Regions from separate parts of the Thermosediminibacter oceani DSM 16646 genome, predicted to be linked through region 2. Evidence: riboswitches for the same ligand, from Rfam matches in the RefSeq annotation. Region 2 holds a riboswitch; the other holds the start of a gene.
What was found. Region 2 has a riboswitch for S-adenosylmethionine ahead of TOCE_RS11055 (methionine ABC transporter ATP-binding protein). Riboswitches for the same ligand answer to the same signal wherever they lie in the genome.

Region 1: it holds a riboswitch for S-adenosylmethionine, as region 2 does, so the genes downstream of both, TOCE_RS09025 (homocysteine synthase) here and TOCE_RS11055 (methionine ABC transporter ATP-binding protein) in region 2, are expected to answer to the same signal.

The regions. Positions count from the first base shown of each region.
Region 1 is NC_014377.1:1,786,579-1,798,990, forward strand. Features, by position in the region: gene TOCE_RS08965 (metallophosphoesterase family protein) at 1-282, opposite strand, end outside; gene TOCE_RS08970 (XTP/dITP diphosphatase) at 299-895, opposite strand; gene rph (ribonuclease PH) at 870-1,628, opposite strand; gene TOCE_RS08980 (GerMN domain-containing protein) at 1,655-2,656, opposite strand; gene TOCE_RS08985 (DUF2179 domain-containing protein) at 2,728-3,237, opposite strand; gene TOCE_RS08990 (N-acetylmuramoyl-L-alanine amidase family protein) at 3,303-4,907, opposite strand; gene TOCE_RS08995 (redox-sensing transcriptional repressor Rex) at 5,113-5,784, opposite strand; gene TOCE_RS09000 (Na+/H+ antiporter NhaC family protein) at 5,957-7,645, opposite strand; tRNA gene TOCE_RS09005 (tRNA-Ala) at 7,810-7,885, opposite strand; tRNA gene TOCE_RS09010 (tRNA-Val) at 7,907-7,982, opposite strand; tRNA gene TOCE_RS09015 (tRNA-Ala) at 7,992-8,067, opposite strand; gene metX (homoserine O-acetyltransferase MetX) at 8,280-9,401, opposite strand; gene TOCE_RS09025 (homocysteine synthase) at 9,423-10,697, opposite strand; SAM riboswitch class I at 10,769-10,883, opposite strand; partial or broken gene TOCE_RS12945 (transposase family protein) at 11,091-11,905, shown strand; gene TOCE_RS09035 (rubrerythrin family protein) at 11,941-12,412, shown strand, end outside.
Region 2 is NC_014377.1:2,188,081-2,200,492, reverse strand. Features, by position in the region: gene murI (glutamate racemase) at 1-752, shown strand, start outside; gene TOCE_RS11080 (dicarboxylate/amino acid:cation symporter) at 895-2,145, shown strand; gene TOCE_RS11075 (asparaginase) at 2,258-3,268, shown strand; gene TOCE_RS11070 (Asp/Glu racemase) at 3,265-3,867, opposite strand; gene TOCE_RS11065 (MetQ/NlpA family ABC transporter substrate-binding protein) at 3,940-4,776, opposite strand; gene TOCE_RS11060 (methionine ABC transporter permease) at 4,810-5,463, opposite strand; gene TOCE_RS11055 (methionine ABC transporter ATP-binding protein) at 5,456-6,490, opposite strand; SAM riboswitch class I at 6,560-6,676, opposite strand; gene TOCE_RS11050 (glycine betaine ABC transporter substrate-binding protein) at 6,740-7,660, opposite strand; gene TOCE_RS11045 (ABC transporter permease) at 7,698-8,339, opposite strand; gene TOCE_RS11040 (betaine/proline/choline family ABC transporter ATP-binding protein) at 8,364-9,467, opposite strand; gene TOCE_RS11035 (GntR family transcriptional regulator) at 9,562-10,182, opposite strand; gene TOCE_RS11030 (hypothetical protein) at 10,421-10,768, shown strand; gene argS (arginine--tRNA ligase) at 10,873-12,412, shown strand, end outside.

The DNA.
Region 1 (12,412 bases), 400 kb from region 2:
CAATAGCCTTTCATACCCGTGTTTTACACGATACGCATGGCCGTGGGTGAGAAGTATCTTTTTACCTTCCAATTGGATCAGCCTCTCACCCGGATAGTCGGAACCGGTGTCGCAGTTGCCTGACACCCCGTAAACCCTGTAATTATACGCTTCCCTGATGTAATCAGCGTCGGCCGATATGTCTCCTGCATGCAAGATCAAATCCACAGGTTCCACAACTTTCATGGCTTTATCTATAAAATGTAGAAAACCGTGCGTATCGCTAAATACTCCGATTCTCAAATGTCGCCCCTCCGCTTCAACCTCTGGTGCATTGAAGTATGTGCTTTCTGATTTTTTCTGTGGCCCTCGCCCGGTGGCTCACGGCGTTTTTCTCCTCAGGGGTGGCCTCAGCTAGGGTTTTCCCCAGCTCGGGTACAAAAAAAACAGGATCGTACCCAAATCCCATGGTACCTCTGGGCTCAAAGGTAATAAGCCCTTTCAAGTAACCGTACTCCACAAAAACCCTTCCGTCGGGTAATGCAAAGCACAGGCAGCAAACAAATCTCGCCTGCCTTTTTTCCCAGGGAACGCCCTTGAGCTCGTTCAGCAGCTTATTTATATTGTCTACGTCGCCGGCTCCGGGACCTGCAAACCTGGCTGTATGCACTCCGGGCCTGCCTCCCAGAGCGGCCACTTCAAGACCTGAATCATCGCCAAGGGACGCGATACCGGTCAGCTCTAAGACTTTTTTCGCTTTCATGACCGCATTTTCTTCAAAAGTGCTGCCGCTTTCCTCAACTTCGATCCCCGGAAAGTCTAAAAGTGAAATTATATTCAAGGGTATATCGGAAAGCATTTCTTTAAATTCTTTTAGTTTACCTCTATTCTTAGTTGCTATTACCAGATCCATCATTTTTTCCAACCTCGTCGACTACGTCGCTTAAAACTTGTTTTTGGATGGAAATCAGCTCAAAAACACCTTTTTGGGCCAGATCCAGCATATCGTTCAGATCCTGGCGGGTGAAAGGAAAAGCTTCTCCGGTACCCTGGACCTCTACAAGTTGCCCCTTGTCGGTCATCACCACATTCATATCAACCTGGGCTCTGCAGTCCTCCTCAAAATTCAGGTCCAGCAACTTTTCGCCGTCGACAATGCCCACACTTACTGCAGCCACAAAACTGTTAACCGGAATAACTTCAATGATTCCGTTGTCCTTTAAATACTTGAAAGCATCCACCAGGGCTACAAAGGCACCGGTGATAGCCGCCGTACGGGTACCCCCATCGGCCTGGATTACATCGCAGTCCAGCCATACGGTCCTCTCACCCAAAGCTGCAAGATCAACCACAGATCTCATGGCCCTACCGATCAACCTCTGGATTTCCATGGTCCTCCCGCTGGGCTTCAAGCTTTCCCTGATATTCCGAATTTCCGTGGCCCTTGGGAGCATGGAGTATTCGGCCGTTACCCATCCCTGCCCTTTACCTCTCAAGAAAGGCGGTACTTTTTCGTCGACGGTTGCGGTACATATTACCTTTGTATCACCCGCTTCAATAAGAACAGACCCTTCGGCGTATTTATTGAAGCGGCGTATAATGTTTACAGGTCTTATCTCGTCGAATTCTCTGCCGTCAGCTCTCGCCAAAAAATACCATCCTCTCTAAAACTATATCATATATTGGCGGGGTTTATATACGCCGGTTTCAAAATGGGCGTATCCAGAATGGTACCTTCGGGCAAAACCCCGCTTTTACCCTCCACCTGAATGGTTACCTTCTCCACTCCGGGAAATTCCGAAAGAGTCAGCACTACGGTATTTACCAGCGCCTGTTCGGTGTCAACACCGCCACCATAGCCCTCGATCTCTTTGGAAAAATTGACAATCGCCTCATTCTCCTTCAGGCTGACATCAAGCACCTTTGTGTCGGCGGGTATGACCGAACTCAAACCCATTCCCTGCACCGGTCCTTTGATGAGTTCTTCCAGTGCTGTTTTCATGAGGTTATCGCTCTTTTTCACCATTCGCGTAACCGGCACGTAATAGGTAAAATTTCCGTCGCTGCTGCTTCCTCTGAAATACAGCATCACAGGAACCATATTATTACCCTCAGCTGCGGCACCCGGTTCCAGATTGATCTTTTCACGCTGGAGTTCGTCTTTCAAAATCGTACCGTTAGGGCATTTTTTTAAAGGTTTACCTTCTACCATTAATTGGACTTTCTGGACCGAGGGAAATTCCGTTAGGGTATATACTACAGCCTTTATAGCGTTCTGCTCTGCGGTTTTCCCGTTCAGATTTAGAAATTCCCTGCTGAAGTCAACTTTTGCAATGCCGTCCCTTATCGTCATGCCCAGCACTTTGGTTCCCGAAGGTAGAGGGGGCTTAAGGCCTTTGGGCTCAAGCTCGGCTCTTATCTCGGGCGTGTCCACAAGGCTTTCCAGAGCGGATTTGGCTATTCCCTCAACCCAGGGTATATCCCTGGTGACCGGTACCAGAAGATCGTGTTCGTTTACAAAATAAAACACTGTCCTGCGCATGTTAGCCTGCGTTTCCTGGACAGGTTCCGACTCTTGGGATGAAGCGTCGCCGCTGTCTTTTTTCTGCAGCCCGCAGGCTGTAATGCTGAAAATAAGAATGAGGATCAAAATAAGCGCCGCAACCCTCTTGGGCATAAAACAACCTCCTCTTAAAGTATACATCTTAATTAATATATATTTAAGAAGAGGTTTTTTATGCCTGAGGGTCACTTTGCCTGTTTAAAGTATCCCCCTTTAGCCGACTTCATATCCATTATGGTGATAAATGCCGATTCGTCCTCGCTTTCTATGAGGTTGATCAGAGCCGGAACGTTTTTTCGTGCCAGATATATGACGAGCACGTGACGTGTTCCTTCTTTTCCCATGCCCTGAAGCATAGTTACACCAAATCCCCGGCTCCTGATTTTTTCTGGAAGTTCGGGGTTCTGCGTAATGACCTGTACCGTTGTGAGGCCGAGAGCCAATTTTTCTTCCAGCAGGCTGCCAACGTAATTGCCTGTGGCGAAACCCAATGCATAAGCAATCAGGTTTAATGGGTCGCCCAGTTTCCCTACAACCTGGTTTAAAGCCGTTATGTAAATAATCACCTCAAAAAAGCCCATTACAGCCGCCTGCATCCGGTGACCCCTAACAACCATCAAGGTTCTTAACGTTGAAAGAGAAACGTCACAAACCCGAGCGATAAAAATGAATAAATAGCCTAGCAGTGGAGTCAAAACTCAACCCCCTTATCGAGATTCAAGTGTATCATATCAAACCCGGGTTTTTGTGTCAACAAAGTTTATTGACCCGAAAGGTAATTGAAAATGCCTTTAAATATTCCTTCGGCGGCCTTTTGCCTAAACGCCTCCGTCCGCAGTAGCCCAAGGTCGTGGCTACTGCTCATGAAAGCGACTTCCACCAGTGCTGAAGGCATCTTGGTCTCCCGGATGACTACCAAGTTGGGCCTTTCTATCAGGCCCTTGTCCGGAAGGCCCAGAGTTTCAACAACAGCTTTATGGATGGTCTGAGCAAAAGCCTTCTTTTCCGGCGTCGGGTAGTACAGGGTCTGGGTCCCCGAAATTGCAGGGTTATTGATGGAATTATTATGAATGCTTACGAACAAATCTGCCCCCGCTTCATTTGCAATACCTGCCCTGGTGTACAGGTTTACGTAAATGTCGGTCTCCCTGGTCATCAGCACTTTCGCCCCGTTTTCTTCCAGGAGCTTTTTTAATCTAAGAGCGATATCGAGGTTCAAATCTTTTTCGTTAACCCCTGAATATACTGCTCCGGGGTCCGAGCCGCCGTGGCCAGGGTCAATCACGATGATCCTGCCTTTGAGAGGGTTGCCGGTGGGAGAAAAGTTCACCGTGATGTTACTCCCGTCTTTATAAACCTGATAATGGACGTCCGTCTTCAGGTCGAAGACGACCCTTACTGTATCGGGGTTTGTCGAAAACTGGCTCACCCGCACGCTTTTAACGTAGTCATTCTCGGGTACTTCGGGCGCTGATGCCGAAAGCCTTGCGCCGAATATATCCAATACCAGCCTGTAATCGCCTTTTTCCGGCGTGCCGAGGGTGAAATGGTTGTATTTAGCGGGCCCCAAAGTCCTCAACGTGGCGATAAGGTCTTCTCCTCCCTCGAACTCTATACCGGTGAGGGCATTTCGAAAGACTATTGCCAAAGAGTTCTGCCCATCCATTCTTAAAATATCGAAGGAAACTCCTTCTTTAATTTCTACCACAAAACGGCTCGCCGGAGACTCTGTTTCCAAAACTTCCGCAATTACCCTGTCCACATAATTGTCGTGTACATTCAAGATGTTCTTATTGGTCTTCAATTCGGCCTTTATGTCGACTACGACCGCGTTTTCTGCCTCCGACTGGGCCACCGAATATTCCAGAGGCACGTTGCCTTTTATCACTACGGCCGGGACTTCGTTTACAGTACTATACGAAAAATCCAGAATCTGGGGAGAATACTTGATTACATCGACCCTTCTTCTGACACCGTCCCAGGACACTTTTGCCCCCAGCGATTCTCCTATAAACCTCAGGGGTACCATGGTCCTGTCTTTAATTATCATTGGAGGCACGTCTAGTGTGACCGGTGTTTGGTTTATAAAAGCCTTGGTATCGTTTATTTTGAGAACTATCAGCGTCTTTCCAGAAACCACTCTGACGGTGCGCTGTACGGCGTCCCAGTGGACAGCAGCACCAAGATTTTCGGAGATCACCCTCAGAGGTACCAGAGTCCTGTCTTTGTAAATTATAGGCGCCACGTCGGATACTATCTTTTTCTGGTTAATGTAGATTTCGATAGGCTCCGCAGGTAGAGCCGCATATACGGTGGTGTGCAAAAAAAGTATCGCTAAAAGTGCGATAGCGATTTTCTTAAACATGCAAAAAACCTCCTGCTGTTTGTTAGTGCGAAGTAAACTCCTTTTGTCTACTATAACAAGTTTCGACTTTAAAACCCTAAATCCTCCTCAAATTATAAAACGTAACAGAAATGTAAAAAAACCGGATATTTAAATCCGGTTTTCATATATTCATCCAGGGAAGACGGCCTATTGACTCACCCAGTCAACGGCAAATTTTTATTCTTCATGAATTTTTCTGCGTTGCAATCCGCTCCTTCACCCTGCTCTCATTCATCCTGTAACTTAAAGTTAAAAGGCTGTCGAGGAGGAGCACGTTTTCCACGATTACCCCGGGACCGGCTTTAACTTCGATGGGGGCGAAATTCCATATCCCTTTTATCATGGTTTTACTCAAAGTATCAGCTACCTCCTGGGCGTTTTCCCGGGGCACAGTGATCACCGCAATGTCTACTTCGTTTTCATTTATAAAATAAATTATATCATTTATGTCGTGTACAGGGATGCCACGGATACTTTTTCCAATAAGGTCGGGATTCACATCAAACAGAGCCAGAATTTTAAATCCATGCCGTTCGAAATCACCGTAACCGGCAAGGGCCTGTCCCAGTTTACCGGCCCCTACGATCACCATCTTATGTTCAGTATTCAGCCCTAGAATTTTCGCAAGCTCATTATACAGCTGTTCGACATTGTAGCCGTAACCCTGCTGACCGAATTCTCCAAAATTATTCAGATCCTGCCTAATCTGAGAGGCTGTAAAACCTAGGATACGACCCATCTCATGGGACGAGACTCTTTCGACATTTTTCTGCAAAAGCTCGCCCAAGAATTTATGGTATTTGGGAAGTCTTCTTATTACGGCAAGCGATACCTTTTTGATCTCATCTGATGCCATAGTATCCTCCTGTTTGTAAACAGTTACACAATTATACAGTTATAATATAACACAATAATATATGCATGTCAAAATTTTGTTATTTTTGTTCAAGATTCGATCCAAATTAGGTCCAAAGCCTTCCCAAAATCATAAAGGGGGTTCCTCCAGAGGAGAACCCCCTTTCCCTGCGTTATAAATCCTGACCTGCCGGCAATGTCTTCTGCAATGTCTTTTGAGGTTCTTCGATGACCTCTCCGCCCCACACCTTGTGCATAATATAAACCACGCCGAAGAACATTACTATCGTTATCAGCCATACAATAATCGGGTGGTCAAAGAAGCCTAAAATCAAAAATCCTATAGCAGAGGTGATTGCAGCGGTGAGGGCGTAGGGCAGCTGGGTGTTTACGTGTTCTATATGCGGACACGCGCCGCCTGTCGAAGACATAATCGTGGTATCGGAAATCGGAGAGCAGTGGTCCCCGAAAACACCTCCGGAAATTACAGCCGCCACGCACGGCAGTATATTAATCTTCATAGCCACTGCCAGAGGTATGGCTATCGGGATCATTATGGCCCATGTGCCCCAAGAAGTACCGGTTGAAAACGCTATAAAAGCGCTTAAGATAAAGAGGGTAAAAGGTACTGCCCATGCTGGGAAGGTTTCGGACATGATGCTGGAAACATATATCCCCGTTCCCACTTCTTTACATATGCTGCCTATGGTCCAAGCCAGTGATAGGATGAAAAGCGCCACCGTCATCGACTTTGCTCCCTGTATAACCGCTTCCATTGAATCCTTTAGCCGTACGACACCTCGGACCGAATAGAAAACAGCCGTAAGGATCAGGGTTATAGTGGCTCCCCAGACGAGGGCTGTGGCCGAATCGGAATTCATCACTGCCTGGAAAAAGCCGGCTTTGCCTTCAAAAAACCCACCGGTGTAGGCCATACACAGCAGCATGATTACTATCAATCCTACTAACGGACCGACCATGTCTATCGCGGAGCCCTTTTCGGATTTTTCCATGCTCTCGAATTCGTCTCCCGGCGGGGTTTTCGTGATGCTTGTATCCCAGAGGCCCTCACCGGAAAGAGCCCTGCGTTCCGCCCGGGCCATAGGTCCGTATTCCAGATTGGTAAACGACGTAACCAGGACCATAAGCACAATGAGCCACGGGTAAAAATCGTAAGGGATCATCTGCATGTATACGGTGTAGGGGTTCAGGTTCAATTTGTACTGCTCAAAAAGCGGCATCATGAGGGATGCCACATAGGCGACCCATGTGGAAATGGGTACAAGGGTGCATACAGGCGCTGCCGTGGAATCGATAATGAACGAAAGCTTTGCCCTGGATACCTTGAATCTGTCGGTTACCGGCCTGAGAGCTGTACCCACGGTCATACAGTTGAAGTAGTCATCCATAAATATCAATACTCCCAGGATCCAGGTTATGAAAAGCGAGAGGCTCCTGCTTTTTATGTTTTTCTCGGCCCAGCGCCCGAAGGCTTGGGGGCCGTTCGCCCTGGAGATCATGCCTATTATAGAACCCAGGAGCATTATGAATACGAGCACCCTGAAGTTCCAGGATGGGTCACCAGCGGTGTTGATAAGGGTTTCCATCGCCTTCTTAAAGGCCTCAATCACGTTTCCTCCGGTCAGGGTCATGGCGCCCACCATAATACCGATCACTAGGGAACTGAGCACTTCTTTCGTGATTATTGCAAGACTGATGGCTATGACCGGTGGTAGCAGCGACCAGAACCCGTAGTGCTCGGGTTTTTCAGCTCCTTGCCCTCCGTCTCCGAAGACCGGTATGGCAAACGAAAGTATTATAAGAATTACAATACACCAGACAATTCCTCTACCTCTCCTCACGGTTAATCCTCCCCTATATCCGAATTATCTCTGCCGGTTTTTCGGCATGCGCTTAATATTTAGCGGATTACTTTTTATTTTAGCAATATCAGGCGATAATTGCAATATAAAAATTGAAAAAAAAAATAAAACGCCGGAAAACCAGCGTTTTTTGTACAAAATTTTGGTGGAGCTAAGGGGATTCGAACCCCTGACCTCTTGAATGCCATTCAAGCGCTCTCCCAACTGAGCTATAGCCCCACTAAAAGAACTATTTTATTTTGGTGGGCACGGCAGGGATCGAACCTGCGACCTCTTGAATGTGAGTCAAGCGCTCATACCACTGAGCTACGCGCCCGCATATTTTTGGTGGAGACGATGGGATTTGAACCCACGGCCTCTACAATGCGAATGTAGCGCTCTCCCAGCTGAGCTACGTCCCCACTTTTCTCAGCTGAGCACCACGCTCGAGGCTTAACCTCAAACGCAAGATTTATTATACCCTAAACTTTTAAAAAATGCAACCCCTTATGTCCTAAATTCGTGGTTATTTTTATAATAATTCACCTTGTAGATTATCGTCACTAGTAGAATTAAGTTTAAGACTACCCCTTTGTCCTCCGGCGAGAATGGGGATTTGGGTGCAATGCCCCCATCAGACCAACGGGGATTCATTTAATAGGGTTTTTGTGCGTGTATTTTTAAGGATTTCCCTTACAATGGGAGCCAACTGGTCGAAATCCACCAGGAAAGCATCGTGGCCTTGATACGATTTTATTTCCCTGTATTCTCCGTACCCGCCGGCCGTATTCAACCGCTGGATAAAACTCCGCATATCGACAGGAGGATAAAGCATATCTGTATCTATCCCAACCATAAAAACCTTTGCTTTTATCCGCCTCAGAGCCCTTTCCAGCAAACCGTAAGGCTCCGCTATGTTATGGCGGTTCATAGCCTTCAGCAGGCAGAGGTAAGTATTTGCGTCGAAGCGGTTGACAAAAATTTCTCCCTGGTGTTCGAGGTAGCTTTCCACCTGAAATAGTCCCCTTTCAGGGTCCATTTTTCTGGAAAACCTACGCTTGAAAAGTTCGTCACTTTTGTAAGTAAGGGTGCCAATCATCCGAGCAAGCATAAGACCTTTGACCGGCTGACCGGAGGAGTAATAATTCCCGTTTCTCCAAAGGGGATCGTTTTCTATAGCCTTTATACCGGCGTAATTGAAAGCAATAGCGAGGGGAGAAAGTTCGTGTGTCGCGGCTATAGCCACTACAGTTTCCACAGAATCGGGGAAGGTCACCGCCCATTCGAGAGCCTGCATGCCCCCCATGGAGCCGCCGATTGCCATCCTCAATTTTTTTATCCCCAGGTTATCCAGCAAAATTTTTTGTAATCTCACCATATCCCGTATATTTATGGGAGGAAAGCCTATGCCGTAGGGAGCCTTGGTTCGTGGATTAATGGAAGTGGGACCGGTGGTTCCGCCGCATCCTCCCAGCACATTGGAGCAAATGACAAAATATTTATCCGTGTCCAGTGCCCTGCCGGGGCCGATCATCGGGTCCCACCAGCCGGGCTTTGGGTCCCGGCTGGTGTAAAACCCTGCCGCGTGGGCGTCTCCGGTTAAGGCGTGCAGCACTAGGATGGCGTTATCCCTTTCCCGGTTTAACCGCCCGTAGGTCTCATAGGCCACCTGAAGGGCATCGAAAGTATATCCGCTTTCGGTAGTAAACTGAATCTCTTCTTTAGTAAAGGAAAAAAACCGCTTTTTAACGATCATGGCCATCCTCCCTGGGGAAAATTAAATAGCGGCAAGGCCTCTTTCCAGGTCTTCCAATATGTCATCAATATCCTCAATGCCGATGGAGAGCCTTATCATATCGGGAGTAACCCCTGCGGCCAGCTGCTCTTCCGGGTCGAGTTGCTGATGGGTGGTACTGGCCGGGTGTATCACCAGAGACTTTGCGTCGCCCACGTTTGCAAGATGAGAAAACAGCCTCACGTTTTCTATGAATCTTTTGCCTGCCTCAAGCCCGCCTTTAATTCCAAAAGTTAATATGGCACCGGCCCCCTTAGGCATGTATTTTTGAGCCAGCGCGTGATATGGGGACTCCGTAAGCCCCGGGTAATTGATCCAGGCCACTTTCGGATGATCTTTTAAAAATTTCGCTACTTTTTGAGCATTTTCCACATGGCGCTGCATTCTCACGTGGAGTGTCTCCAGGCCCTGCAGCAGTAAAAAGGCATTGAAGGGGCTGATACATGCTCCCATATCTCTGAGGAACTGGGTTCTTGCCTTGGCTATAAAGGCGGCTTTTCCGAAGACTTCGGTATATACTACGCCGTGGTAGCTGGGGTCCGGTTCGGTAAATTCGGGGAACTTGCCATTTGTCCAGTCGAACTTCCCCGAATCGACAATAATCCCCCCTATACATGTGCCGTGCCCGCCGATAAATTTCGTGGCAGAGTGCACCACTATGTCGGCACCGAATTCAAACGGCCTGCAGAGGTAGGGCGTAGCGAAAGTATTGTCCACAATAAGGGGTATACCCGCCTCGTGGGCTATTCTTGCCACTTCTTCCACATCCAGAATGTCTATCTTCGGGTTGCCGATTATTTCCCCATAAAGGGCTCTGGTCCGGGGTCCTATTGCCTTTCTAAAATTAGCCGGGTCCCGGGGGTCAACAAATTTTACTTGTATGCCCAGCCGTTTTAATGTCGATGACAGCAGGCTGTACGTCCCGCCATACAGATTGCTGGAAGAAACGATTTCATCGCCGGCCTTGGCGATACTCATTATGACACCGGCTATGGCCGCTTGGCCGGAAGAAAGCGCGAGTGCCCCCACACCGCCTTCGAGAGCGGCAATACGTTTTTCCAGCACATCCTGAGTGGGATTCGAGATGCGGGTATATATGTGCCCTTCCTCTTTCAGGGCGAACAGATTTGCCGCATGTTCGGTGCTTTTGAATATATAGGAAGTAGTCTGATAGATGGGTACCGCCATGGAACCTGTAACGGGGTCTGCCTCCTGTCCGGCGTGAACGGCCAATGTGTTGAATCTGAAATTTGTCATACATGATCCCTCCTCCGGTTTTGTATAAAAAAAACCCCCTTCGATAAGAAGAGGGTTTTTTGACCGCCTTCCTCTTATCTCTCAAAACGCTTAACGTTTTGCAGGAATTGGCACCATTTTAGAAGCAGAGCTTCTAACGGTTGCCGGGTTTCATCGGGCCAGTCCCTCCACCACTCTTGATAAGAGGTTTTTTAACCTTAATAATATTCAATTTTTTTGATTATACCAGTGGATTAAACTGCTGTCAATATAATTTTTGTAGTTATTTGTAGATGAGCCAGAGTTTCGTTCGCACTACTTTATTAAAGTAAAAAAGACATTACAAAAGGTGGGTATCTCTGGGGCATTATGGATATGGCAGAACAAAAACCCATTAAGCATGTACACCACCCAATGATATTATACCAAAAACTTAAAGCTTCGGGTAATCCCCAGGCTATCGCTCAAATTACTATCTCTTTGCTAGAGTCCCATTCCATTAAGGAAACCGCTAAAATTTTAGGTGTTTCTACAAGATGGATCCATAAAATAGCAGAGCGTTTCAGGCTTTCAAACGGCGATATATCGGCCTGCATCAAAAAACGAGGCCCTAAATCTCGCATGCCCAACAGGACGCCTGAGCATATTGAAAATTTGGTCGTTGCTTTGGCAAAAGAAACTAAATGGGCTCTAAAAGACTGGCTCTATTTATTAAAAATACCTTTAATGTTAATCTTTCTCCTTTTACTATTCGAAACATAAGAAGGCACTATGGTATACGTTGCCGTAAATACGGACAGTTAACGGTTCCCGCCACTTTGCAGCAGATTTCTCTACTTTTGCAGTTCTGGCAGATCGATGTAAAGTATATCACCGATCAGTCGGCTCTGCCTCCAGAAGCTTATGCCTCTATTTTTAAAAATAAATTACCTCTTTATCAGTTCACTGCTATTGGTATTTAAAATAAGGTTGCGCTTTAAAAACATGAATGGAATGACTGACTCCTGTTGAGGCGTTAAGGTTTTATCGCTGCTTATCATGCTGCAATTGGTTCTATGCCTGTAGTTGTTTTGGATCAGCTTTCTAATTACGCTTCTTTGCTTTTTGATATCTCTTCTTTGCCTTGGGGTAACCTACCCAGAAATAAAAAACTATTGAACGAAACTATGGCATATCACACTCGGGTAGAATATAAAGGGAGTGATGACTCATATGAATTTAATAGTTAACACTTGGCAACTATAAATTTAAAGGAGGTATAAAAATGCCCGTAAAAAATGCAATGACTGCGGATTTTCTACGTTCCGCCTACGGCGGAGAAAGCATGGCTCACATGAGGTACCTGCTGTGGGGGGAGATAGCAGAAAAGGAAGGATTCAAAAACATCGCGAGACTCTTTGAAGCTATATCCTATGCCGAAAGAGTGCATGCCAACAATCATTTCCGTGAGCTCGACGGAGGAATAAGCGATGCCACGGTTGCTGCCGGTGCCGTTTTCGGCGTCGGGAAAACTGTTGATAACCTGCAGGGCGCGATTAACGGCGAACTACACAAAGTAGAGCAGATGTATCCCGTCTACCTAAATACTGCCCGGTTCCAGAATGAAACGGGGGCAGAAAAATCTTTCCATTACGCGCTGGAAGCAGAGAAAATCCACGCTAAACTATTCAAAGATGCCCAGAATGCCGCAAAACAGGGCAAGGATATAGAATTAAAAGCTGTTTATATCTGTCCGG
Region 2 (12,412 bases):
TAATGAACCATTTGCCCGGCGAGAACCTGGTGTACTTCGGAGATACGGCGAGGGTTCCATACGGCTCCAAGTCAAAAGAGACCATAACCCGATTTGCCTTCGAGGGCGTCAATTTTCTCATGAAGCAGGCAGTGAAGATGATAGTTATCGCCTGCAACACGGTGAGCGCTACCTGTCTTGACGAGCTCCAGCAGGCCGTGCCGGTGCCGGTGGTGGGGGTAATAGAGCCCGGTGCCAGGGCGGCCGTAAACGCTACAGTTAACGGCGTAGTGGGAGTTATAGGCACCGAACGGACCATCAACAGCGGGGCGTACATAAAAGCGATTCACCGTCTCAACAGTAGCATAAAGATTTTTTCCCGGGCCTGCCCCATGTTCGTACCCCTGGTGGAAGAGGGATGGCTGGACAACGAAGCCGCAGTTTTTGCCGCCCGCACTTATCTGGGGCCGCTAAAAAAAGAGGGCATAGATACGCTGGTTCTGGCCTGCACCCACTACCCTCTTTTGAAACCCACCCTTAGAAAGGTGATGGGCGATCAAGTTTTTTTGGTGGATTCCGCCATGGAGACGGCCAGGGAAGTGGCCCGCTTGCTCCGGGAGAAATCCCTGGCGAGAACCGGAGGTGGTCCTGCAACTTACCGCTATTTTGTGAGCGACAATCCGGCAAAATTTAAAGAAGTGGGGGAAAGGTTTCTCAATCGCTCCATCGACCCCATAAGCGTCATAGACCCGGAAACGGGAGCGGGTAGATAATAACGACAACTTTAAAGTCTTTTCAATGAAGACCCCCTTAGAAAGGTTTTAAAAATAATTCTCTGGAAATTGAGGATTTTGCTTAAATTGTGATATAATAATTATTATATTATATGAATATTAATGAAGGGGGGTTTTTATTATGGGTTTTAGATCCTGGTACGGCAGGGTAAGCCTTGCCAACAAAATCACCATTGCCATGATTCTCGGCGCACTCATAGGTTTTATTGTGGGGCCCGAAATTGCGGTCCTGGAACCGATCGGAACCATTTTCATCAGGCTCTTAAAAATGGTGGCTTTGCCTGTGATATTCTTCTCCATCACCACGGGGGCCTCTGGTATCGTTAACCTGTCCAGGTTCAAGAAAATAGGGAGTATTTTCCTAATGTACTGGGCCTTATCCACGTTGTTGTCAGCTGCTACGGGTTTGACGTGGGCTGCGATAATCAAACCCGGCGCAGGTATCAAGCTGGCGGAAAAACCCGCTGAATTTGGTCAAGTTGATATCCTGCAGGCGTTTGTCAAATGGATTCCCGACAACGTGGTAGCGGCCTTTGCCAACTACGAAATGATCCAGGTAGTAATTCTCGCTATCCTTGTCGGCATCGCCGCAGCTTTCATGGGCGAGACTGATGCGGGCAGGTTCATGAGGAATTTCTTCCAATCCGGTGCCGAGCTTAGTATGAAATTAACGAGCATGATCATGGAATTCACCCCATACGGCGTCTTCGCCCTGATGGCGGCCATTACCGGGACGACGGGTACCACTGTTCTCGGGTCCCTTGCCAAAATGGTGCTTACCCAGTACATTACCTACGCCACGATCATGTTTGTGATTTACCCGTTGATACTGATCTTCTATCTAAGACTGAACCCGATTCAATACTACAGGAACGTATACCCGGCCATGGTGGTAGCATTCACCACCTGTTCTTCCGCCGCTACGCTTCCGGTTGCCATGGAAGTCAGCAAAAAGCGCCTCGGTGTGCCTGAAGATATGGTGAACCTCATCATGCCCATTGGGGCCGCAATTAACCAGCACGCCATAGCCGCCGAATTGCCGATCTACGTCCTTTGGGTTTCTCAGATGTACGGAATGGAGCTCACACCCGTTACGCTGGTAACGACGATTGTCATGGGAATGATATTGGGGTCCGGAGGCGCCTCGGTGCCCGGCGGAGCTGTGGTGCTGGCGGCGACTCTCCTGCAAACAATGGGCCTGCCCATGACCGTCGTACCCTGGATAGCCGGTATATACAGGCTTATAGACATGCCCAACACCATGCTCAACGTCGTCGGCGATCCCTTGGGTGGTGTGATCGCGGCAAATGCACTGGGCGAACTGGATAGGGATATATTCTACGGGAAGAAAAGAGTAGATGAGACAAAATAAAGTCAGGTCACCTTTGCGGTTTAAAGATAGCGAAATAATAAAAAAAAAGCCGCCGGTTACATCCGGCGGCTTAATTGCGGTATAATAGATTACAAAAAGGAGGTAATCGGGCTTGAACGGACAAAAGAAAAAGATTGCGTTTCTTGCCACGGGCGGCACCATCGCATCGGTCCCCGGCCCCGAGGGTCTTAGGCCCGCCTTCACCGAAAGGGAAATGCTGGAGCTGGTGCCGGGCCTTTCTTCACTTGCCGACATCGAGGGCAGGCTGATAATGAACATAGACAGCTCCAACATGCAGCCCGAAGACTGGGTTACCATTGCCCGGGAAGTCGAAAGAACGCTTTTTGAATTCGACGGCGTGGTGGTCTCCCACGGCACCGATACCATGGCCTATACTTCGGCGGCTTTGACATACATGCTTACATACCTGAAGAAACCGGTGGTGCTGACCGGCGCCCAAAAGTCCATAGGCGAGGAAAACAGCGACGCCGGGAAAAACCTGATGGACAGCTTCAGGGTGGCTGCCTCCGGCAGGCCCGGAGTCTTCGTGGTGTTCGACGGCAGGATAATCTTCGGCGACAGGGCTGCAAAGCTGAAGTCCAAGAGCTTCGACGCTTTCCACAGCGTTAACGCCCCTTTAGCCGGCAGGGTCGTGGGGGACATCATCGAATGGGACGAGGAGGCCCTCGCCGCCGAAGCAAGGCGCATTTCAGAGGTTTGGGATTTGCTGGCGCAAAAAGCCGGAAGGAGCCGGGAAAAAGCAGCCGGTGGGCCGGTGGCCCTCTGCGGCGAGCCGGACCCGAGGGTGCTTCTCATCAAGCTATACCCGGGCATAGAGCCCGAAGTGCTGCTCGTAGCAAAAGAAAAGGGATACCATTCGGTGCTGATCGAGAGCTTCGGAGCCGGCGGCGTAACCTTCCGCAATCCCCGCAACCTGCTGCCTGCCATCCGGGAGCTCATCGATTCGGGTATTACCGTTGCAGTCACCACCCAGGTGCCCTTCGAAGGGGTGGACCTCACGCTGTACGAGGTCGGAAGGAAAGCACTAGAGGCTGGGGCAATATCTACTGGAACCGATACCCGGGAAGCCGCCCTGGTTAAATTAATGCTGAAGTGTATTTAACCTGCAAAAACCGGATCTCTTAGCATTTCCTCCGCCGGGTCGATGACGGGCGCGCTAAATATTTCTTCAAGCTTTTCTTTCAAATAGGGCAGATGGGTGCAGCCCAGAACCAGCCCCTCCGGGTTGAAGCCTTTGAATACCAGATCCGCAAGATCGAATTTTTTAACGATAGTTTCCGGGCGTTCAAGGTTTTCAATTGCAACGATTACCGGCAGCAAGGAAACGCCGATGATCTGAATTGCCGGGTTATTCTCGTAAAGGATTTTTTCAATGGTCTGGAGGCACCGGCCGTTGGCTGCCCAGACCACCAGCCTCCTGTACCTTGACGCCAGGTTGCGGTATACTTGAAGCGGTGTTACAATATTGACAGCTGAACATTCATGCTTTACAAGTTCGAGGTCTATTGCCGCCGAAAGGGAATTGCAGTAAATCATTACATTTTTTATATCAAGTTTTTGGAAATCGCCTATGATGGCGATCACTTTTCGAGTAAGAGCATCAGCATTCAGAAACTGGAGCATGCTTTGTTCTTCGGGGTTTGAAGCGGCAGGTTTCCCCACCGCTTCAAACCCCCTTTTTCTTATGAAATCGACCCCCATCTTTGTATCTAGCGGGGTGCCGGCGATAACGCCGAAGGCGCTGTAAAGCACCGACAATGAAATCACCCCGCCTCAAAAAGCGGGCACGACGGCGCCCTGGTACTTCTCCTCGATAAATTTTTTGACTTCCGGTGAATTCAGGGCTTCGGCCAATTTTTTGAGTTCGGGCCTCGATTCATCACCCTTGCGTACCGCCAGTATGTTGACATAGGGGGAATCCGCCGATTCGATAAAGAGCGCGTCTTTAGTGGGTACAAGTCCCGCTTCCAGGGCGTAGTTGGTGTTTATAACCGCCGCATCCACATCCGGCAGTACCCTCGGAAGAGTGGCGGCTTCGAGTTCGGAGATCCTGATATTTTTAGGATTTTCGGCGATGTCGGCTACCGTGGCTTTGATGCCGGCATCCGGCTTCAGCTTTATTAATCCGGCCGACTGCAGGAGCAGCAGGGCTCTCCCGCCGTTGGTAGCGTCGTTGGGTATGGCAATGGTAGCTCCTTCTTTTAACTCGGCGAGGTTTTTAATCTTCTGCGAGTATATTCCCATGGGCTCTATATGCACTTTAGCAATATACGTTAAATCCAGGTTATGCTCGTTTGAAAAGTCCTCAAGATACGGAATGTGCTGGAAGAAGTTTCCGTCCAGCTCTTTTTCCGCCAGCTTGAGGTTGGGCTGCACATAATCCGTAAACTCCACGATCTCCAGGGTGATCCCCTCTTTTTCGAGAATGGGTTTTACCACATTTAGAATCTCAGCATGGGGTACCGGTGAAGCGCCTACTTTTATTGTGGTTTTTGCATCGCCCCCCTGACTTTGGGACTGTCCGGGAGCGGTCCCCTGTTTCGCACCGCAACCCGCCACCAGGGCTGCTATTAGGCCCAGTATTAAAACCGTTGCCAGAATCTTTTTCATGCCAATCTCCTCCCTGTTTGAAAATTATAGGATTTACCGGTTTTTAGAAAGCCTTTTTACAAACAAATCTCCCGCAACCTGGATAAGCTGTACCATAACAACCAGAATCGCTACGGTGTAAAGCATGATATCGAGCATAAACCGCTGATATCCGTATCTGACTGCCAGGTCTCCCAGTCCACCACCTCCTATTACGCCTGCCATGGCGGAATATCCCACCAGATTTATGGTGGTTATGGTAATTCCCGCGGCTATTGAAGGCAGGGCCTCCGGAATCAGCACCCTTGTTATTATCTGAAAGGGTGAAGCCCCCATAGCCTGGGCCGCTTCAATGACGCCGCGGTCTACCTCTCTCAATGCCGTTTCGATGAGCCTGCCCATGAAGGGAATGGCCGCCACCGAAAGGGGAACGATGGCCGCGGTGGTCCCTATGGCCTTTCCTACCAGCCAACGCGTGAAAGGTATGAGCACTATCAAAAGTATTACAAAGGGCACGGAGCGAAAGATATTAACGACGGTGCCCAGGATTTTGTTTAAAAGGCCGTTTTGCAGTATCTGGCCCCTGTCGGTCACCATCAGCAGGACGCCCAGCGGAATCCCGAAGAACGTTGCTATGAGCACCGACACCGCCACCATGTATACGGTCTGCCATGTGGCTAAAAGCAGCAGATTGAGAGTTTCAGACATTTTCAACCACCTCCACGTCGAGCCTCAGCTCTTTCAGGTATTTTAGAGCCTCGCCTACTCCGCCGTTCTTCCCCCGCAGCTCCATCACGAGAGTGCCGTAGGGGGTACCCTGGATGTGGTCGATATTTCCGTAGAGTATATTCGCGTCTACGTCAAATTTTCTTACGATATCGGATATGACGGGCTGAGCAGTGATTTCCCCGAAAAAGCCGACTTTGACAATCTTCCCTTCCAGGTGCCCGTGGTTCAGGTTCCTGATCCTATCTTTTAAATCTTCGGGAAGTTGAGATAAAGTGATGGATTTCAGAAAATTGCGGGCGGTTTCCGTCTTGGGGTTTGAAAATACTTCGAGAAGGGGCCCCTGTTCCACCACGCGGCTTTTTTCGATTACTGCCACTTTGTTGCAGATTTGTTTGATGACGTTCATCTCGTGAGTTATCAGCACAATTGTGATTCCCAGCTGCCTGTTGATATCTTTCAAAAGGTTCAAAATGGATAGAGTCGTCTCCGGGTCCAGGGCGGAAGTCGCCTCATCGCAAAGCAGGACCTTTGGATCGTTGGCCAGGGCCCGGGCTATGCCCACCCGCTGTTTCTGACCGCCTGATAGCTGGGACGGGTAGCTTTCCGCCTTATCGGAAAGCCCCACCAGTTTTAAAAGATTTTCCACTTTTTTGTTGATCGTCTCCCTGTCAAGGCCCGCAATCTCCAGGGGGAAGGCCACATTGCCCCGGACGGTCCTGGATGACAACAGGTTAAAATGCTGGAATATCATGCCTATTTTTTTCCGCATTTCCTTCAATTCGTTGGGGGAAAGCCTGGTCATCTCAACGCCGTCTATCTCTATCGAGCCGGACGTGGGTTTTTCGAGCATATTGATGCATCTTAGCAGGGTACTCTTGCCGGCGCCGCTGAGGCCTATAACACCGAAAATATCGCCTCTTTCTATGTCCAGGTTGACGTTGTCCAGCGCCCTGACATTCCCCGAAGCCGAGCGGTAAACTTTTGTCAGATTTCTGATGCGGATCAATAAAGACCCTCCTTTCCCAAAATGAAAATAAAAAACCCCCTTCTGACAGCGCGAAGAGGGTTGAAAATCCTCTTATCTGCCAGAACTTAACGTTCTGCTGGAATTAGCACCGCTGCAGCCGGAAAAATTAGGCTGCCGGTTGCCGGGTTTCATCGGGCCAGTCCCTCCACCTGCTCTTGATAAGAGTTTTTTATTCACTTTTGTTGATAAAAATATTAACATGGTTTTTTTGTCCTGTCAATGCTTTCTTTAAATCAATCCTTTTTCTTTTAAAAATTCCTTTGCTACTTCTGCCGCCTCCTTACCTTCTCCATCGACCAGGTAATTTAACTTCTGCATTTCTTCGTCGGAAATCTGGCTGGCCAGTTGGTTAAGAATATCTTTCAACTGGGGATATTTTTCCAGAACATCCTGCCTGATAACCGGTGCAGCGTAATAGGGAGGGAAGAAATGTTTATCGTCTTGAAGTATTTTTAGATTGTGGCGGACCAGTAGACCGTCGGTGGCAAAAGCATCGATCACTTGAACTTCATCGTTGGCTATCGCCGTATATCTTAGCCCTATATCCATGGATTTTGTTTCCTTAAATTTAAAACCGTATTTTTCTTTTAACCCCGGATAACCGTCGGGTCTTTCCATAAATTCCATTGTACCCCCAAGTACCAGCTGATCGCTAATCTTCTCGAGGTCCGAAAAGGTTTCAATTTTATGTTCTCTTGCAAAATCTTCCTTAACAGCCAGCGTAAAAGTGTTGTTAAAGCCCAAGGGCTCCAGCCAAACTATATTCCACCTGTCTTTGAATTCTTTCGCGACCGTTTCATAAGCCTTGTCAGGATCGGTTATGGCTTCCATCCCGAGGATATTTACCAGACCCGTTCCGGTGTACTCAACATAAACATCTATTCCGTTATTAGCACCGCCCCTTTTTAGTGCTTCAAAACATACGCTGGTGCCGCCGAGATTCATTTTCCTTACTACCTTAAGGTCGGTATGGGCTTCGATCAAATCAGCTACCATATTACCCACGATGATCTGTTCGGTAAAATTCTTTGACCCAACTACGATGGTATCGCCGGAAGCCCCCCGTCTCGCTCCACCACCCAAACCGCAAGATGCGATCAAAACCGTAATTAAAACAGCCGAAATTCCCATCAGTAAATTTCTCTTCATAAAATCGCCTCCCCACTCATTTATAAAAGATTGAATTTTATCTTATTCCCTTTGGGGTGACCGCTTTTTCCAAAAAATAGAAAATTTTATCTATCGCCAGGGCTAAAATCATCGCCGGCACGGCACCTGCCACGATCATACGGCTATTGACCATAGATATTCCTCTGTATATAAGCTGGCCGAGGCCGCCCGCACCAATCAATGCCGCCAAAGTGGTGAAACCTACAGCCATTACGACTGCAATTCTGACGCCTGCCATGATAACGGGTAAAGCCATCGGTATCCGTACCATAGTCATCAACTGCTGTTCGGTCATGCCCATACCCAAGCCGGCCTCAACGATGGCTTTATCTATACCAGTGAGGCCCGTATAAGTGTTCTTTACAATCGGCAGCAAAGCATATGCGGAGACCATGACTATCGAGGGAGTCGATCCGATTCCAAAAATCGGCACCAGGAACCCCAGAAATGCCAGGCTCGGTATCGCCTGAACCGCGTTGGCTAATCCCAGGATAAAAGACGAAATTGATGGGAACCTTGTCATCAGAATGCCCAGCGGTACCCCTATGGCTATGGCAACCACTATAGCTATAAAAGACAGTTGAATGTGCTGTCCGGTCAAAACTATAATATCGTCCATTCTTTCGAGCATGAAGTTTATATATTCTGCTACCGGCATCTTAGTTTCACCCTCTCTATTCCTTTAATTCCCACCCAATACATTCACAAAGGTGCTTCGGGTTATCAAGCCCTTGAGTACGTTATTTTCATCCACTACGGGGACATAACCTATATTTTTCTGTGACATCAGCCTCAACACGTCTAAAATCGAATCATCGGGTTTTACTGTGAAAACATTACGAGTATAAATTTCCTCCAGCTTTTTAGCTTTATCCCTACCGGCTCTTATGTCTTCGGCTGTAACTATACCTAGAAGCCGGTTCTCCTTATCAACTACGAGAATACTATCAACACCGCTCTCACTCATGATCTCGACAGCCTGCGCCAGAGTTCTGGAAGGTAAGGTTTTAACAGGGTTGGTGATCATTATATCTCCTGCCATTACGTATTCGGGCTGTTTCCATATGCGCTTTTTGCCTATAAGATTTTCCACAAAATCATCGGCAGGGTTTCTCAATATTGCTTCGGGTGTGTCAAACTGCACCACCGTACCTTCCTTCATTATACAGATCCTATCGGCCAGTTTTAATGCTTCGTCTATATCATGGGTTACGAAAACGATGGTTTTATGAAGTTTTTGCTGTAACTCGTAAAGCTCATCCTGCAGCTGGGTTCGCGCAATGGGGTCGATAGCGCTGAAAGGTTCATCCATTAAAATAATATCCGGGTCTGCGGCTAAAGCCCGGGCAACACCTATCCTCTGTTTTTGGCCGCCCGACAGTTCCGTTGGGTACCTGTCCATAAACTTTTCCGGGGGCATGCCTACGAGATCCAAAAGTTCCTTTACCCTTTCGGCCCTCTTTTCCCTGGGCCATTTTTTAAGCAGCGGTACCAATTCTATATTCTGCCTCACCGTCATATGAGGAAAAAGACCTATCTGTTGAATGACATAACCGATATTCCGCCGGAGTTCAATGACATCCATTTCGGATATGTCTTTGTCATTTATGTAGATTCTACCGGAAGTGGGTTCGATCAATCTATTTATCATCTTTAAACAGGTGGTCTTCCCGCAGCCGCTGGGTCCTATTAATACGACAAATTCGCTGTCTTTTATCTCCAGATTTATTTCCTTGATTATCTCGGTATCCCCGTACTTTTTAGTGATATTTTCAAATCGGATCATCCTATCCCCACCCCTTCCGTTTAGTGACAACTTATATTATACTATATGAGTTGTCACGCAGTCAAATATGCGCCAAATAATAACACCCCATATTTTATGGGGTGTTTAAGAATTCATCGGTTTTCTTTAGGACATCCTCATCTCCCACCAGCACCAGAAAATCTCCTCCTTTTATTTGGAAATGGGGTCCCGGTGAGAGAAACAGCTCTTCTCCTCTTCTAACGGCTATAATTGTGGCGCCGGTATTTTCCCAAAATTTCAATTCTGATATGGTTTTTCCCACCGCCCTGCTTTCTTCATTCACCCGAACCTCCGCCGGGTTAAAGGCGTTGATATTTCTCAGCCTGTTGGCATACTCAATGGTCTTTAATAAAATTAGCTCGAACCTTTCGTCCAGCCGCCTTCGAGCTTCCAGGAGCTCGGTTAACTCATTTCTAAGGGATTCCAGAGTTTGCTTTTCGTTGAAACGGTCTACGTATTTATACGCGGCCTCCCTCGATTTTACTATTATACCTCTACCCTGCTCCGAAGAAACCACTCCCATATCCTCCAGCAGAGAAACAGCCCGCCGTATAGTTTCGGGGGAAACGTTGTAAAGCCCGGCCAGATTCGACCTCCCGTATAGCTTTTCACCCTCGCTGAATTCCCCCTGGACAATCCTCCTGGCTATATCAAGGGCGATATATTCGTATCTGGGTCTTACCACTTCATTCATTTAAAATACCTCCGGCTTTATTTTATGTTGCGTTTCAGCTCTGATAAGGGCTTTTTCCTCACAAACTCTTGCAAGCAAGCTCGATGGTCTCGGTCATACAAAGTGATTTTCATGATCGATTACCTCGAGTATTATAACATATACATAAAGTGAAATTAAATAGCCTATGAATAAACAAAATACACAGGTCCCCAATCCCCCTTCCCTGCATAATATAGATTAAGAGGGGGGATTTTTTATGAACTGGGCCTGGCTCAGGTTTATCGGGAACATCCTCACCAACGAAGCGGTTATGGAACCCCTCATAGCGGCCGTTATCGGCTACGGCATAAGCGTGTACAATAAAAACCGGCGGTACCGCATCATAATGGACCTGACGGCGGACATCGTGGACTACATTGAAGAACACTACAAGGAATGGGGCCTCAAGGGCAGTGCCAAGATGGATAAGTTCATAGAGATATTTAACAACGAATTTAAAAAACATCTAGGGCGAAAGCCGAAAAAAGAGGAACTGGAGACGGCCATGATAAGGGCCGAAGCCCTGGTGCAGAGGGCCAGAAGGGACTCCCATACCAGGAAGTAACCCGTGAGGGCCCGTCCACTCTTTTTGTTGCATAAAATTCCGCAAAAATATATAATAGTAGTATGCGGCGGCGATAACTATTCTGACAATTTAGGAGGTTTTTTATGAAGGACGTCAAGGCACAGATACAGGATAAGCTGAAGGAACTGACGGTGTCCGCTCTCAAGAAGGCCGTTGACGACGGGGTCATAAACCTCACTAAAATACCGGAATTCAACATAGAGGTGCCTCAGGCTGAAGCCCACGGCGATTTTGCGGCCAATGTGGCGATGACGGCGGCGAGGGAGGCGAAAATGCCGCCCAGAAAGATCGCAGAGATAATAAAGGAGCGAATGGAAATCTCCGGTACCGGCATAGAGAGGATCGAAGTGGCTGGATCGGGATTTATAAATTTTTACCTTTCCCCCACCTGGGCCCACGGTGTAATCCCGGTAATTCTAAGCGAAGGCGACGCTTACGGTCGCCAGGATATCGGGAAGGGCAAAAAGGTGCAGGTGGAGTTCGTCAGCGCCAACCCAACTGGCCCCATGCACATGGGCAACGCCAGGGGAGCCGCGCTGGGGGACGCCCTGGCGTCGGTGCTGGAAATGGCCGGCTACGACGTCACCAGGGAATTTTATATAAACGATGCCGGAAACCAGATTGAAAACTTCGGGCTCTCGCTGGAGGCAAGATACCTGGAGCTTCTGGGCTTAGAAGGTCGAATTCCCGAAGGGGGATACCACGGGGAGGACATAAAAGACCACATGCGGGAACTGATAGAGAAGGAAGGCGACCGCTTCCTCCACGTGGACCCGGCCGAAAGGAGAGCCTATTTTATAGAGTATGCCCTGAAAAAGAACATAGATCGCATGAAACGGGACCTTGAAAACTTCGGCGTCCACTTTGACGTATGGTTTTCCGAAAGGAGCCTTCACGATGAAGGCAAGGTGCAAGAGGTCATCAGGCTCCTTACGGAACGGGGATATACCTACGAAAAGGACGGAGCATTGTGGTTTAAAGCGACGGAATTCGGAGTGCCCAAGGACGAGGTGCTCGTAAGGCAGAACGGAATACCCACGTATTTCGCTTCGGACATAGCTTACCACAAGGATAAATTCGACCGGGGGTTTGAATGGGTCATAGACATCTGGGGAGCCGACCATCACGGTCACGTGGCCAGGATGAAGGGAGCCCTGGCGGCTCTCGGTTACGACCCGGAAAAACTCACCATTATAATAATGCAGCTGGTTCGGCTTTACAGGAACGGCGAAATCGCGCGCATGTCCAAACGCACCGGTCGGGCGGTGACGCTGGCGGACCTGGTGGAAGAAGTAGGGAAGGATGCTGCCCGGTTCTTCTTCAACCTGAGGGGTGCCGATACCCACCTGGATTTCGACCTGGACCTGGCGGTCAAGCAGTCGGAGGAAAACCCGGTATACTACGTCCAGTACGCCCACGCGCGCATTTCTAGCATCTTCAGGCAGGCCGCCGAGCAGGGCGTTGCCGTGCCCGAGGTCCGGGATAGGTCCCCCGAAGACCTTGAGAAGCTCCTTTCCAAGCTGACCGATGAAACCGAGATCCAGCTTATTAAGAAACTCGCTGATTTCCCGGGGGAGATAAGGGTAGCTGCATCCACCCTTTCGCCCTACCGCATAGCCAATT